DNA from 3 places in the Novosphingobium aquiterrae genome. Region 2 is predicted to be linked to each of the others. Evidence: predicted binding sites of a transcription regulator. Region 2 holds the regulator's gene; each other region holds the start of a gene.
What was found. The regulator LexA, encoded in region 2, represses DNA repair genes until DNA is damaged. The targets are predictions, from matches to a motif close to GTTCCNCNCTTGTTCT.

Region 1: a site for LexA is predicted at 3,059-3,074, ahead of ACFFF7_RS08485 (DUF6771 family protein). Genes of this name have one in related genera too.
Region 3: a site for LexA is predicted at 1,695-1,710, ahead of ACFFF7_RS14625 (S24 family peptidase). Genes of this name have one in related genera too.

The regions. Positions count from the first base shown of each region.
Region 1 is NZ_JBHLTL010000005.1:4,634-9,742, reverse strand. Features, by position in the region: gene ACFFF7_RS08510 (hypothetical protein) at 1-50, opposite strand, end outside; gene ACFFF7_RS08505 (hypothetical protein) at 47-388, opposite strand; gene ACFFF7_RS08500 (hypothetical protein) at 375-839, opposite strand; gene ACFFF7_RS08495 (SOS response-associated peptidase) at 892-1,494, opposite strand; gene ACFFF7_RS08490 (IS110 family RNA-guided transposase) at 1,571-2,599, shown strand; gene ACFFF7_RS08485 (DUF6771 family protein) at 3,084-3,275, shown strand; gene ACFFF7_RS08480 (hypothetical protein) at 3,287-3,643, opposite strand; gene ACFFF7_RS08475 (DUF736 domain-containing protein) at 3,806-4,324, opposite strand; gene ACFFF7_RS08470 (PepSY domain-containing protein) at 4,843-5,109, shown strand, end outside.
Region 2 is NZ_JBHLTL010000004.1:282,794-287,902, forward strand. Features, by position in the region: gene ACFFF7_RS07330 (anthranilate synthase component II) at 1-544, shown strand, start outside; gene trpD (anthranilate phosphoribosyltransferase) at 541-1,506, shown strand; gene trpC (indole-3-glycerol phosphate synthase TrpC) at 1,503-2,291, shown strand; gene moaC (cyclic pyranopterin monophosphate synthase MoaC) at 2,451-2,924, shown strand; gene lexA (transcriptional repressor LexA) at 3,051-3,740, shown strand; gene ACFFF7_RS07355 (ComEC/Rec2 family competence protein) at 3,734-5,109, opposite strand, start outside.
Region 3 is NZ_JBHLTL010000011.1:216,874-221,982, reverse strand. Features, by position in the region: gene ACFFF7_RS14635 (GNAT family N-acetyltransferase) at 1-85, shown strand, start outside; gene ACFFF7_RS14630 (carbon-nitrogen hydrolase family protein) at 82-975, shown strand; gene ACFFF7_RS14625 (S24 family peptidase) at 995-1,645, opposite strand; gene ACFFF7_RS14620 (hypothetical protein) at 1,747-1,935, shown strand; gene ACFFF7_RS14615 (hypothetical protein) at 1,925-2,296, shown strand; gene ACFFF7_RS14610 (D-2-hydroxyacid dehydrogenase) at 2,293-3,234, opposite strand; gene ACFFF7_RS14605 (RES family NAD+ phosphorylase) at 3,231-3,689, opposite strand; gene cysS (cysteine--tRNA ligase) at 3,686-5,109, opposite strand, start outside.

The DNA of each region.
Region 1 (5,109 bases), on a different contig from region 2:
GACTCATCGGCGGGACCGGCACCGAGTTCGAGGATCCGGTGCCGACTCATCGCGCGGCCTCCTCGCAGGCGTCGGGATACCAGGCGAGTTCCACCGCGTCCGGATGGGCGGCATCGAAGGCCGCGATGCGCGCATGGGTAATAAGGCCCGTGCGATCCTTGAGCCCCACATAGCCGCCGTAGAAGCGGCCGCCCGCATGGACGAATTGGGCGTGAATGTCTTCGCTCACCGCCTCGGTGAAGAAGAAACCCGGCACGCCCGCGATGTGCGCCGGCGGCAGGACGCCGAGCATGTCATCGAAGAAGGCCTCGCTCACCCGCGACAGCGGGAAGCAGGCGAGCACTGCCTCGCGCGAGGCGGCCAGCAGGGCTGCGTCAGTTGTGGTCATCGCTCGCACCTTCGGTCACCACGAAGGCCGGGATGGTCAGCTCGGCCCGGGCCATCTCGCGCTTGAGCTCGCGCAGCCGCGTGAAGCTGTTGATCCACGACGGCGGGAAGAGGACGTATTCGTCCTCGCTTGCCGTGTAGTCGCGCATCGGGCCTTGCCCATCGAACAGGATGATTTCGGGGAGGTAGGCGCCAAGGCAGCCGCCGGACCAGCGGCGGAACGGCAGACCGTGTTCGGCGCAAAAGGCGTCGATCTCGGGGATCTGCCCGCCATTGAGCTCCGTGCCGTAAAGCTCAAGCGGCTCGTCTTCCGGGAGCACCGCGGGATCGAAGGGTTCGCCGTCCCACTCGGTGCGCAGGTCATAGCCCGCCGCATGTGCGGCAAAGGCTTCGAGATGTTCGCGCGGCAGTGCGCCGCCGATGGTGATGTGGACGGGGGCTCGGTCGCCCATGGGCTAGGTCCTTTCGCTTGGGTCAGATCCGACCGGCGAAGCCCCCCTCCCCTCAGCCTGGCGTCGCCGCGGACCTCCCTGTCCCCCAGCGTTCGGCTGTGCGATCGACGGCGAGTTCACTGGAACAGGTCTGGCAGAGCGCGAAGGCTTCGGCGGGCGTGCCCGCGAGCCATTGCTCCCAGTTCTCTTGGCGCAAAACGACGGGCATGCGGTCGTGTACCTCGGCCATCTGCGGGCAGCCGTCGACCATGACCATCGAATAGGCCGCGCCCCACTCCTCGGTCGGGCGCCACAGGCCTGCGACCGCGAAGACATCTGCGCCCGCCAGCGAGTACCAGGTCCGGGTCATCTGGCCCTTGATGCCCTCGGCCTCGGCCCAGGCGGTGACGGGGATCAGGCAGCGCCGTCGCTCGAAGCTCGGACGCCAGAATGCAGTGCCGAGCTTGTCCTCGCGCGCATTGTTGACGGGCTTGGGCTTGAGTGGCTGTCCGTTCTTGCCTTTGAGGACAAGCGGGAAACCCCAGGTCATGCCCCGCGTCTCGCCCTCGGCGACGACAAGGCCGGGATAGCCGGGGTAGACTTCGGCCGCGAAGTTCGCGCCAGAGGCGCAGCGCGCACCGAACAACCGGGCGATTTCCGCAGGGGCCTTGGTCATGCGGTAGATGGGGTGATTGCGATCAGTTGTCCGTCGGAGCAGCCTTCCTCTGTGAACGAAGAGCAGGAGAAGGGTTATGAACCATTATGCTGGTCTGGATGTGTCGCTGAACGAAACGGCAATCTGCGTCGTCGATGAAAACGGGGTGATCCTCAAGGAAGGCGCAGTGCCTTCCGAGCCGGACGACATCTGCTCGTGGTTGGCATCGCTGGATGTGCCCATTGAGAGGGCCGGCCTTGAGATCGGTGGTCTTTCCCGCTGGCTTTATGGGGAGCTCCGGGTGCGTGGCGTTCATGCTGTCTGCATCGACCCGAGAAAGCTACGTGGATTGACCAAGACAATGCCGGTCAAAACCGACCGGAATGATGCCCGCTCGATCGCCCAGGTGATCCGCATTGGCTGGTATTCCGTCGTGCACGTCAAAAGCGAGGTCAGCCAGGAGCTCCGAATGCTTCTGACCAACCGGCGGACACTCCTGACAAAGGCCATCGACATTGAGAACGAAATACGCGGGACGTTGCGCGTATTTGGAGTGAAGTTGTCCGGCCGCATTACCACTCATACGTTCGAGCAAAGGGCTCTTGAGCTGGTCGCTTCTATGCCCCGGCTGGAGGCAATGATCCGCCCAATGCTGGCAGCGTGGGCAGCTCTGCGAGAGCAATATACGGTGCTCCACCGGATGCTGCTGCAAGCAGTGCGATGCGATGAAACGTGTCGCCGCCTGATGACGGTTCCGGGTGTTGGAGCGGTTACCGCCATCATGTTCGCGGTAACGATCGACGATCCTGACCGCTTTCATCGATCTCGCGATGTGGGCGCTCATCTCGGTCTGACCCCAAGAAAATATGCTTCTGGTGAGGTCGACCGAAATGGCAGGATCTCGAAAATCGGCGACAGCGGCATGAGAACGGTGCTTTATCAGGCCGCATTGGCGCTGCTCACGCGCAGCCAACGCTGGTGTAAGCTCAAAGCTTGGGGAATGCAGGTTGCGAAGCGTCGTGGTCAGCGCCGCGCTGTGGTCGCAGTCGCGCGTAAGCTGGCTATCCTGATGCATCGGATCTGGGCCGACGGCAGCGAATTCCATTGGAGTCAGGAAGCCGCCTAACTCAATCGCAGGTTATCTGAATCCGCCCTTGGGCGGTGATGCCCCCGGGAGGACGAGGTCGAGGAGACTGCGCTGCAACCTTTGTGCGAAAGCCCGTTGGTAGATAGCAGCCCTCGATCTTCGGACCATCATCTTGAGGCGGTCTTGCGCCGACCTCGTAGACAAGAGCGAACCTGACGGGGACGTCAAAAACGATGACCGAATGCCAAGTGGGAGATGGCTATGGTTTGAACATCACGCTACAGTGACCAGTGTCTGCTCGACAGTCGAGCGGATCCGAAACGACTGCGCTGCAACTTGAGTGCTCAAGCACGTCGGTAGATGGCAGCGTTCGGCTCGGGCTGCTCCGACGGACAACTGATCGCAATCAGACAACAAGTTGCACATGCCTTGATGCTCGGCGGACCGCCCTGCCTTGTCAATCGGGACGAGCGGCGGCACCAGCCACCTTGCAAATATGTTCTTCCTATGTTCTCATGCCCACATGGAACGAATCGATACGTCTGCTGTCGCTTATGCGATCCTGGACGCCCCGGGCTGGGCGCGGGTCGGGATCACGGCCCCAAGCTCCTGCCTGCGCGAGGATGCCGCGTTCGAACTCGCGCGCGTGATTGCCGATGCGGTCGATGCGCCGGCAAGTTCATCGCCTTCTGAGCAATCCACCCTGCCGCTCTGAAGCGCACCAGCTCAGCCCGCCGGGCGGGCGAGCAGCGCCTCGATCTGCGGATCGAGCGGAAATCCGAAACGCCGGGCGATTTCGGCGGCGTGTTCGAAGTCGGCAGCGCTGACGTGGAGCGAGCGGGCGAGATCTGCGAGCGTCTCGCCTGCTCGCGGTGCGGACAGCGCATGGAGATTCCCGTGCGCCTGCGTCACCGCAAACGGCCAGGTCATGGCCACGCCAATCACGTCTTCGGCGAGCACGACTAGCGTGTCTCCGGTATTGATGGCCTCGTCGCACTGGACCGCATCGTAGGCATTACCGGTGCTGGCAAAGGCGTGGTGGCGCCGGGTGATGAAGGCGAAGCGTTCACTGTCGGTCAGCATGTCTGGTCTCCGGGTATCCCCATGCAAATGAAGAGGCGGAACGCCGGGCGGGGGGCAGTGCCGACGTTCCGCCTCAGGCCGCGCGGGGGGGCTCATCCGCGGCCTTTGCACGAGGACGGGGACCCGCTTGGGGTCCCCGCCGGTTGGAGTTGGACTTGCCGATCAGGCGTCGACGAGCGGCGGCAGCGCGCCGTCGTGTTCGGCGCCGTCCTTGGCGCCCGCCCGGCCGCGCTTGGCGGGCGGGGTCGCGGTGCTGTCGCCCAGGCCGTCACCGGCCTGTTCCTCGCTGCGGTCGCCGCCGGCATCGTCAGCCGGGAACATGTCGCTCTCGCCGTATTCGGCCGAACCGAGCTGGCTGTTGCGGCGGCGCGGACGCTGCCAGGCCACCGCCATGGTGCCATCCTCGCGCGGGAAAGCGGCGATGTAGAGCGGCTGCGCCATCGACGGATCGTCGATCTTGCCCTGGTAGAAGCTCTCGCCGGTCGAGTTCGAGGAGAGTTCGAAGAGCGCGCCGACGATCACCCAGCGGCGCTGGTCGTTGAGCGCGACGATCTCGTAGCGGGGCGCGCGGGGGTTGCTGGAGGTCACCGGCCGCAGGCCGATGGTGCGGGTGATGGTAAGCGTTTCGACAGAGCCGATCAGCTGGCCGTTGGCGTTCTTGCGGATTTCACCGATGTTCATGGACGTTCTCCTAGGTGGATCGATTGCGACCGAACCCCTTGTTCGATCACTCTCTTCCCACCCCCCTTCCCTCCCGGCCGTCAGGCCGAAGCTGCGGGCATTGCCCGCAGAGGTATCCAGGACCGCTCAAGCCATCCTTTCAGAAGGTTTCGAACGACCGAGGTTGGGGACACTCCTGAACGGCTCCTTTCGAAACCAGCATCTCGACAAGTAGTCGTTCGTTCAACTTTGGCGTTGAGACGCTTTTTTTCGCGCATCGTCGCGGTTGAACGACGGACCATTCCGTTCGCCCAAACGCGTGTTGCAAATTTCGTCCGCAGATGTTCAGCCAATTGCAGCCTTTTGGGATCGTGGTCGATCGGGCTTGAACTATGCATGTGGCCGGAGATGAAAGGTCTGGGCACGATTGCAGTCTTCTTCGTCTAGGTTGGGAAATTGTATCCCCAAGCGAACCGTGACGTGAGCTATGGTGGGCTATCGCCTTGAGCGTGCTTGACGCACGCATAGGAGTAAGGCCCGTGAAGAATACTGCCATGATACTTTCGCTCGCCATCGCAACGCTTCTCGCGCCGCAAATCGGCCAGGCAAAACCGGTCGGCATCACAATGGTGCAGGCCCGCGCCATCGCGCTCAGAGCTGCGCCCGGCCACATCGAAAAGGCCGAACGCGAGCGCGAAGGCGGGGGGATGCGCTATTCGTTCGACATCCGGCAGGGCCAGCGGATCCACGAAATCGGCGTCGATTCTGTCACCGGCAGGATCGTCGAGAACAAGTTCGAACCGCTG
Region 2 (5,109 bases):
CCTGGTCCATTACCTGATGGAGCTGGGCGCCGAGGTCGAGGTAGTGCGCAACGACGCGATGAGCGCAGGGCAAGCGATATCCTCTGGCGCGCAGGGATTCCTGATCTCGCCCGGGCCGTGCACCCCGAACGAAGCCGGGATCAGCCTCGACCTGGTTGGTGCCGCGGCCGACGCTGGAAAACCGCTGCTCGGCGTGTGCCTGGGCCACCAGTCGATCGGGCAGTATTTCGGCGGCAAGGTGGTGCGCGGCGGGCTGATGCACGGTAAGGTCTCGCCGGTCAGCCACGATGGCACCGGATTGTTCAAGGGCCTGCCCTCGCCCTTCATCGGCACGCGCTATCACTCGCTGATCGTCAAGGACATTCCCGATACGCTGGTGGTCAATGCGACCAGCGACGACGAGCACGTCATGGGTTTTCGCCATGCTACCCTGCCGATCCACGGGGTCCAGTTCCATCCCGAGAGCATCGCCACCGAGCATGGCCACGCCATGCTGGCCAACTTCCTGGCGATCTGCGGCATCCCGACCCGCGAACTGGCATGAGCGCCGCATTGGTCGAGGCCGAGGCGCTGTTCGGGCGCATGCTCGACGGCGACATCGCCGATGATGAAACGGCCTCGATTCTCACTGACCTTGCCGATCGCGGCGAGCGCGCGACCGACGTTGCCGGGCTGGTTCTGGCTATGCGGGCGCGGATGCGGCGAGTGGTGGCCCCTGCCGGCGCGATCGACGTCTGCGGGACCGGCGGTGACGGGCAGCACAGCGTCAATGTCTCGACTGCGGTGGCGCTGGTCGTCGCAGCCTGCGGGGTGCCGGTCGCCAAGCACGGCAACCGCGCCGCCTCCAGTCTGGCCGGCGGGGCCGATACGCTCGAGGCGCTGGGGCTCAACCTGGCGCGGGCCAGCGAACTGGCCGAGCAGACCCTGCCCGATCTGGGCATCGCCTTCCTTTTCGCCCAGTCCCATCACCCTGCGCTGGCCCGCGTTGCACCGATCCGCAAGGCTTTGGGCCGCAGGACGATTTTCAATCTGTGCGGACCGCTTGCCAATCCGGCCGGTGTCTCGCGGCAACTTGTCGGGGTCGCCCATCCGTCGCTTATTGCGCTGTATCGCGATGCGATGGACCTGCTTGGCACCGAAGCGGCGCTGATCGTTTCCGGGGCTGAAGGGCTCGACGAGTTGTCAATCGCTGGTACCAGCTATGTCGCCGCATTGGGCATTCCCGGCGTACCTGCCGAGATCCGGCCCGAAGATGCCGGGCTTGCCTCTCACGATCTTGATGATCTGCGCGGCGGCGATGCTCGATTCAACGCCGCTGCCTTGCGCGACGTGCTGATGGGCCAGCCCGGCGCTTACCGCGACGCGGTCCTACTCAATTCGGCTGCAGCGCTGCTGGTGGCGGACCAGGTCGAGGACTGGCTGGAAGGGGTTGAGGAAGCCGCCGAAACGCTCGACAAGGGCTTGGCCAAGGCTCTGCTCGATTGCTGGATCGATACCGTACGATGACTGACAAGCTTGCCGAAATCTGCGCCACCAAGCGGGTTGAAGTCGCCGCGCGCAAGGCGCTGACCTCTTTGGCTGACCTCGATACGCGCGCTACCATGCAGACCCCGCCGCGCGGGTTTGAGGCGGCGCTGCGCCGCAAAGCCGCAAATGGCTTCGCGCTGATCGCAGAAATCAAGAAAGCCTCGCCATCCAAAGGTCTGATTCGCGGCGATTTCGATCCGCCGGCCCATGCCGCCGCTTATGAACAGGGCGGCGCGGCCTGCCTGTCTGTCTTGACCGATGCACCGTTCTTCCAGGGCCATGAAGACTATCTGACCGCGGCCCGGGCCGCTTGCGATCTGCCGGTGCTGCGCAAGGACTTCATGGTGGATCCGTGGCAGGTGGCCGAAGCGCGCGCGATCGGTGCCGATGCGATCCTGATCATCGTCGCTGCGCTGGACGATGCGCAAATGGCTGAAATCGAAACCGCGGCGATCGAGCGCGGGCTGGACGTGCTGGTCGAAGTCCATAACGAGGCCGAGATGGAGCGCGCCACAAGGCTCCACTCCCGCCTGATCGGCGTCAACAACCGCGATCTCAAGCGCTTCGTCACCGACCTGTCGACGACCGAACGGTTGCTGCCGCTCGCTCCTGAAGGCACCTTGCTGGTCAGCGAGAGCGGGATCAACCACCACGCCGACCTGCTCCGTCTGGCGGAGCGCGGCGTACGCACGTTCCTGGTCGGCGAAAGCCTGATGCGCCAGGCCGACCTTGCCGCAGCCACCCGGTCGCTGCTGCAGGGTTAGACTGTCCTACAGCGCGGCTTTCTGGCACAGGCAAGGCATGCCCAGCACCCCTCCCCTTGCTATTACCGCGGTTTTTCAACCGGTCCGGCAGAGAGCACGTTTTTCCATTTTCGCGACCCTGTGCATTTTGTCAGGTCGTTCATATGATCGGCTGAAAGCATGAACAAGCTCACCCATCTCGACGAGTCGGGCAAGGCGCGCATGGTCGACATCGGCGGCAAGGCCGACACAGCGCGGAGCGCGATCGCCGAGGGCCGCATCCTTATGAATGCGGCGGCGCTGGCGGCCATCCGCGATGGCACCGTGCCAAAGGGCGACGTCCTTGCCGCCGCGCGTATTGCCGGGATCATGGCGGCCAAGAAGACCGCCGAGCTGATCCCGCTATGCCATCCACTGGCCCTCGATAGCGTTACCCTCGACTTCGAACTGGGCGCGGAAGCCGTAATCGTGCGCGCCGCCGCCGCGCTGACGGGGCGCACCGGGGTCGAGATGGAAGCACTGACCGCGGTGTCGGTTGCACTGCTCACGCTGTACGACATGGCCAAGGCCATCGACAAAGCCATGGTCATCGAAGGAGTGCGCCTGATCGAAAAGCGCGGCGGCAAATCGGGGACCTGGCGCGCTGACGGGTGATTGCGCCGAAATGGCGGAAATGCTTGACGCGATTCGTTTCGTTGCTTAGATGTTCCGCATTCGTTCACTGAACGGTGCGGATACATCGCTGGGATGTTCCACCCGTTCCATCGGAGTGACAGGCGCATGCTGACCCGCAAGCAGCACGAATTGATCCGTTTCATCCAGGTCCGCCTGGAAGAGACCGGGGTGTCCCCCTCGTTCGAGGAAATGAAGGAGGCGCTGGACCTCAAGTCGAAGTCGGGCGTGCACCGATTGATTTCCGCGCTGGAGGAACGCGGCTTCATCCGCCGCCTGCCCAATCGCGCCCGCGCGCTGGAAGTGCTGCGTCAGCCCGACGATGTCGGAGCCAAGCCGGCACCGCGCGCGGCCAATACCAACAGCACCGCTGCCGTGGTCCGTCCGCCGGAAGCGCGCCCTGCCCCGGCCAATGACGTGATCGAGATTCCGCTTCATGGCCGGATTGCCGCCGGCGTGCCGATAGAGGCGATGGAGACCGCGGCGATGCTGCCGGTGCCGGCTGCCCTGCTTGGTGCGGGCGAACACTACGCGCTGGAAGTGTCGGGCGATTCGATGATCGATGCGGGCATCCTGGACGGTGACTATGCGTTGATCCGCCGTACCGACAGCGCCCGCGATGGCGAGATTGTTGTTGCCCTTGTCCGCGGCGAGGAAGCGACGCTCAAGTATTTGCACCGGGAGCATGGCCGGGTCCGCCTCGATCCGGCCAATGCCGCCTATGAGCCGCAGATCTACGATCCGCGCGAAGTGGTGGTTCAGGGCAAGCTGGCAGGGCTGCTGCGCCGCTATCACTGAGTGGCATTGGATTGTTCTATGCGCGGCGCCGCACCGAAAGGTTGTGGCGCCTTGCCATTGCCGGTGACGTTCGACTTCGGAGCAAAGGCGTAGGCCCGGGCTGCGGGCTGCCACCAGCCATGGCGACCCTCATCTTCGGCAACCGTACGAAATCGTACCCGTTCCAGGTCGAGTGACAAACCGCCAGTCCGGTCCAGCATCCGCCGGTCGGCCTTGATCCAGCGGGGCTTGCACGAGCGCGGCAGATAGCGCGCCGCGATGACCACATCGACGCGTTCGCACGCTGCCGCGAGTGCGCGTTCTTCGACCATGTCCTTGCCGCGCCCGATCAGCAGCTGCCAGTCGCGTCCGCCGCGCCTCAGCGTGATCGCGCAGAAATCGGGATTGCAATGCGCCCCGGGCCAGTCGGCGATCAGCCGCATCTCGCCTTCCATGCCGGACAGTTCGGCCAGATTATCGCGCGCGAAGTCGCTGCGGCTGTCACGCAGGACGAGCAAAGCTTCGCCCTCGCCCGTCACGCCGACATGGCGGCCGTCGCTTGAAATCAGCACGTCCGGTGGCTCGGCCAAGGTCAGAAGCAGAGTCCCGGCGGCGGCGGGAATCAGACCCAGCAGGCGCACGCGCCCGCGCCAGAGTGCCAGCCATAAAGCACCCAGCAGGAACAGTCCCAGCGCTGGTCGGCCCATGGCCGGCATCATTGTCACCGCGCCGGGCCAGCTGGCGGTCCAGTGCGCCAGGTCCAGCAGCAGATCGAGCGACTTGCCAGCCAGCCACCAGAACGGCGCGCCGGCGCCTATGGCATCGAACAGCAGGGCCAAGGCGATCAGCGGCATCGACAGGAAGGTCGTCAGCGGGATCGCCACGACATTGGCAAGTGCGCCGTACACCCCGGCGCGATGAAAGTGGAACAGACCAATCGGCAGCAAGGCCAACTCGATCACGACGCCCGTCAGAAGCAACGAGCCGATCTGACGCAGCGCCTTGGCCCACAGCGGCTCCTCACGCGCCTGGAACAAGGCGTGGATCCGCGGTTCGCCGTGCAGCGCGACAATCGCGATCACTGCGGCGAAGCTCATCTGGAAGCTCGGCCCGACCAGGGCTTCAGGCCACAGCAGAAGAATCGCGCCGGCCCCCACCGCGATCATCCGCATGCTCAAGGCCTCGCGCCCCAGCGCCAGTGCGGCCAGTACGAGCAGAGCGCCGATGCACGAGCGGATCGTTGGCACCTCGGACCCGGTGAGCAAGGTGTAGCCGATCCCGGCCAGCGCCCCGCCCCCCGCCGCAACAAGCGGCAATCGCAGGCGGAGCGCGATCCACGGCATCAGGGCGAGCAATCGCAAGACCAGCACATAGGTCGCAGCGATCACCG
Region 3 (5,109 bases), on a different contig from region 2:
TGTCGTGACCGAACTGGCCTGGAAGGAACATGGCGAGGCCGCCGAAAGCCTGAAGCCGATGCAGTACTGGATTCGCCGGGCATGACCTTCATCGTCGCTGCCGCACAATATCCGGTGGAGCGCCTGGCCGACTGGGCGCACTACGCCGCCAAGCTCGAACGCTGGCTTGCCGAGGCTGCCGATCGCGGCGCTAGGCTTGCGGTGTTTCCTGAGTACGGCGCGATGGAGCTCGCCTCGCTCGATCCCGCGACAATGGGCGATCTGGCCCGGTCGATGGCCTTCGTTGCCGGGCTGATGCCGCGGGTCGATCAGCTGCACCGCGAGTTGGCAGCGCGTCACGGCATGCATATTCTGGCGGCCAGCGGCCCCTGCCGCCAGGGCGACGGCAGCTTCGTCAATCGCGCCCGGCTGTTCGCGCCGAACGGCAAGATGGGCGTGCAGGACAAGCTGATCATGACCCGCTTCGAACGCGAGACCTGGGGTGTTTCGGCCGGCGCACCGCTGCGCCTGTTCGACACCGCGCTGGGTCGGATCGGGGTGCTGATCTGCTATGACAGCGAGTTTCCGCTACTGGCCCGCGCGCAGGTCGAGGCCGGCGCGCAGGTGCTGCTGATGCCGTCCTGCACCGACAGTCTGCACGGCTATTGGCGCGTCCGCCTGGCAGCACAGGCGCGGGCGATGGAAGGACAGTGCTACACCGTCCAGGCGCCCTTGGTGGGCAATGCCGACTGGTCCCCCGCGATCGACGTCAACCGCGGCGCTGCTGGCATCTTCGGCCCGCCCGATGGCCCCTTCCCCGATGACGGCATCGTCGCCCTGGGGCCGGTCGACGCCGGGCAGTGGCTCTATGCAGAGATCGATCCGGGCCGGGTCGGCGCGCTGCAGGCGGACGGCGCGGTGCTCAACATGCGCCATTGGACCGAACAGCCCGGCGCAGCGGCCTTGCCGGGGGTTTCGCTGGTGGATCTGCGCTGATCGAAGCGGACGAATTCCCTCAAAGCCGGCCACTCTTCCACACCACCCGGCCGATCACCTGGACCTCGTCGGGGGCCAGCTCGATTGGGCGATAGGCCGGATTGTCGCTGACCAGCACGACCTTGCCCGGCTGCGCGGTATCGAGTCGCTTGACCAGCAAGGCATCGCCCGCCCGCACCACGTGGATCCCGTCGCGCAAGGGGCGCGGGGCCCGGTCGACCAGAATCTCGTCGCCGTCGCGCAGCGTGCCTTCCATCGAATCGCCTTCGACCCGGATCGCCGACAGCTGCGCCGGATCGAGCCCCTGTTCGCGCAGCCAGCGGCTGGAAAAGCGGAAAGCGCCGATCGCCGCCTCTTCCCCTGTCAGCAAGCCTGGACCGGCCGAGGCGCCCAGCGCCAACCGCGGCACATCGCACCAGTCACCGCGACGCGCATTTCCTGCACCTTGAATGGATTTTTCCTCTGGTGCACCAAGTTCCGATTCGGCCACACCAAAGAACCGCGCCAGCGTCCGGCGATCGGTCTCTTCCAGCTTGCGCGGGCTGCCCTTGCGGATAAATTGCTGCAAATACGTGCCATTGCGTCCGATTAGTTCGGACAGCCCGGACAGGCTGACGCCGCGCTGGGTGGCCAGATCAAGCAAACGGGCGCGCGGATTGGTTGCAATCATGGAATTGCCTTACTCGAAGTATTTTTCCTAGACAAGTAGGATTTGGCGAAGAACAAAGGGATAAATCCTTCGTCGATTCGCCAGCGGAAAGGGGCAGAGCAATGTTGATTACCCGGATCGAGCGCTTCTTGCGTGAAACCGGAATGCCGTGGACCAAGTTCGGCCGGCTCGCCGCCCACGATCCGCGCTTCGTCGAAGACCTGCGCAACGGCCGCACCCCCCGCCCTGCAACCGAAGAACGTGTAGAACATTTCATGAACATCTATCGAAAGAACGCCCATGCAGCTTGATCCCGCCGCCAGCCAGTCGATGCTTCGTGCCGCTTGCCGGCCCCCGCGCGGGCGGCCGTGGCTACCCTTGCTGTCGGCGCTGCTTGCGCTTGGCCAGGGCAAGGCCGAACTGCTCAGCCATGCCGAGCGCGCCTGGGCCAGCGTGACATTCTCCGGCACACGCCACACGGTGCGACTGGCCTTCTGCGGGGCCGAGGCGGTTGCCGCGGGCGAAGCGCTGATCGATGCCCTGCCCGAGCATGAATTTGCCATACCGCGCCAGCTTGTCGCCGACGCCGCGGTTGTCGCGGTTACTCACAGCGCCTTGCCCGAACCCCGGCTGGAGGTCGAGGTCGAACTGCTGCTGCTCGACGAGGTCTAGTAGCCGCGCGCGAGGTCGACCTGCGGCGCCACCGGTTCCCCGCCGTGCCAGCGCTCCAGGTTGACCAGGAACCGTTCCGCTGCGCGCGCAAACATCCGGTCCATCGGCCCGCGACCCGACAGGTGCATCGACACCTGGACATTGTCGAGCGTCCACAGCGGGTGGTCCTCGGGCAGCGGTTCGGGCGTAGTCACGTCAAGCAGCGCCCCGCCGATGCGGCTTTCGTTAAGCGCCGCGACCAGCGCGTCCTGATCGATCACGCTGCCGCGCGCGACATTGACCAGCACGGCGCCGGGCTTCATCGCCGCCAGCTCAGCGATGCCGATCATGTCCTCGGTCTCGGCCGTTGCTGGCACGGCGATGATGATCCAGTCGAACCGGCCCAGCGCGGCGCGCCATTCATCGGGGCCGAGCACGCCCGCCCCCGGGCTGCGGCGGACCTTGGTTACCGTGACCCCGAAGGGCAGCAGGCGTTGCTCGACCGCCTGGCCGATCTCGCCATAGCCCAGAATGAGTGCTTCGCTGCCGTGAAGCTCGCGCACGCCAGGCATGCCCTTCAGCCACTCGTGCCTTTCCTGGGCACGGAAAACTTCGCGATAATTCTTGGCGTGGCCGAGCATCAGCATCACCACATATTCGGCGATCGGCACGGCGTTGATCCCCGCTCCGTTGGTCAGCGTGACGCCGCGCTGGCGCAGCAGATCAAGCGGAAAGCTCTCGACCCCGGCATAGACCGAATTGAGCCATTTCAGCTGCGTCGCTAGGTCGAACACCTGCGCCATGTCCTCTTTCGAATGCATGTCAAACCAGCCGATTTCGGCCTCGGGCGCGAGAGCAAATGCCTCCTCCTTGCTGGCGTACCAGCGGACGTCGGCCCAGGCCGGCAGGCGCGCCGCGATCAGGGGTTTGAGCACGGCGTTGAGAACGATGACGGTCATGTCCGGTCCTTGAAGGCGTCGAGCATCGGCGGGCGATGCAGGCACTGGGCGAAATAGAACGGGCGGGTGGTAAGCGGCGGAACGCCCGCGGCATCGGGATGGCGCGGGTTCAAATAGATCACATCCGCTTCGGGAAGAACCCGCGAACGGATGGCGCAGGTCAGCGATGCGCGGGTTTCAAGCCAGTCACCGACGAAGGCGCGGACCGTGTCCTCATCGGGATCGGGCACGCGCAGGGGCATGGCCTCGACCTCGGTCCAGCCGAGCACGAAATCGTCCGCAATGCCCGCAAGATCGCGCGGTTGATAACGCAGCGCCACCAGCACCGCGAGGCCGGCCTCGCTTGCCAGGCTGACCACCGGATGGCCCGGTGGGGCATAGCGCGCACCGTGCAATTCCGCGCCCTTCCCGTCGAGCGCCACGAACGGCGCGCGGGTCAGGCGCCAGAGTTTCATGTGTCGAGCTTCCAGTCCCAGCCAAGCGGATCGCCGTCCATGGCATCGACGCCCTGGGCCGCGAGTTCGTCACGCAGGCGGTCGGAGGTGGCGAAGTCCCTGGCGGCGCGGGCCTCCTTGCGCTGGGCAAGGATCGCATTGATCTCCGCCTCGGCCATCGTCGCTGCCTTGGGGCGAAGGCGCAGTTCGGTGCGATCGAGCGTCAGCAGGCCAAGGCCCAGCACCGCATCCATCGTCGCGAACGCGGCCAGCTTCTCTCCGGCATCGACCTTCTTCATCGCGGCGACCTCTTCCATCACCGTCAGGGCGACTGCCGTGTTGAGATCGTCTGATACCGCAGCATCAAACCGCGCAAGGTGCTCGGCAAAGCGTGCTCCCGCTGCCTCCGCCGGTTCGGCCTGCGCCCGCAGCGCGGCCGTCGCCATGGCCAGCCGCTTGAGCCGTGTCAGCGCCGCGCCCAGCCCATCCCAGCTGAACTCAAGCTCGCTGCGGTAATGCGCCTGCAGGCACAGCATCCGGTAGGCCAGCGGGTGATAGCCCTTGTCGATCAGCAGTTGCAGCCGCAGGAACTCGCCCGACGACTTGCTCATCTTGCCGCTGCGTTCGACCAGAAAATTGTTGTGCATCCACACGTTGGCGCCAGAATTGGCCGCCACGTCGAGGCCATTGGTGCAGCAATGCGCCTGGTTCTGCGCAATCTCGTTGGGATGGTGGATTTCGCGGTGATCGATCCCGCCGGTGTGAATGTCGAACGGGAAACCGAGCACGGCGCCGCTCATCACCGAGCATTCCAGGTGCCAGCCAGGCGCGCCGCGGCCCCAGGGCGAATCCCACTCCATCTGCCGTGTTTCGCCCGGCGGGGTCGTGCGCCAGATCGCGAAGTCGGCGGCGTTGCGCTTGCCGGCAACCTCGTCGATGCGGCCCTCGCCATCTTCGGTCACCGCACGGGCGAGGCGGCCATAATCGGCCACCGTAGCGACATCAAAGTAAAGCCCGCTGTCGAGCTGATAGCAGTGCTTGTCCGCGATATCCTTAGCGAACTGGATCATCTGCTCGATATAATCGGTAGCGATCGTCCACTTGGCCGGCTGGCGGATGTTCAGCGCCTTGATGTCGGCCCAGTAAGCCTCGGTATAGTGGCGCGCGATATCCCAGATCGACTGGGCCTTTTCCGCCGCCATCCGTTCCATCTTGTCCTCGCCCGCGTCGGCGTCGTCGGTCAGGTGACCGACATCGGTGATGTTGATGACGTGGGTCAGCGTGTAGCCCTTGAAGCTGAGCGTGCGGCCCAGCACGTCGGCAAAGACATAGGCGCGCATGTTGCCGATGTGGGGGTAATTGTAGACCGTCGGCCCGCAGGTATAGACCCGCGCTTCGCCAGGGTGAACGGGCGTGAAGGTTTCCAGCTGGCGGGTCAGGC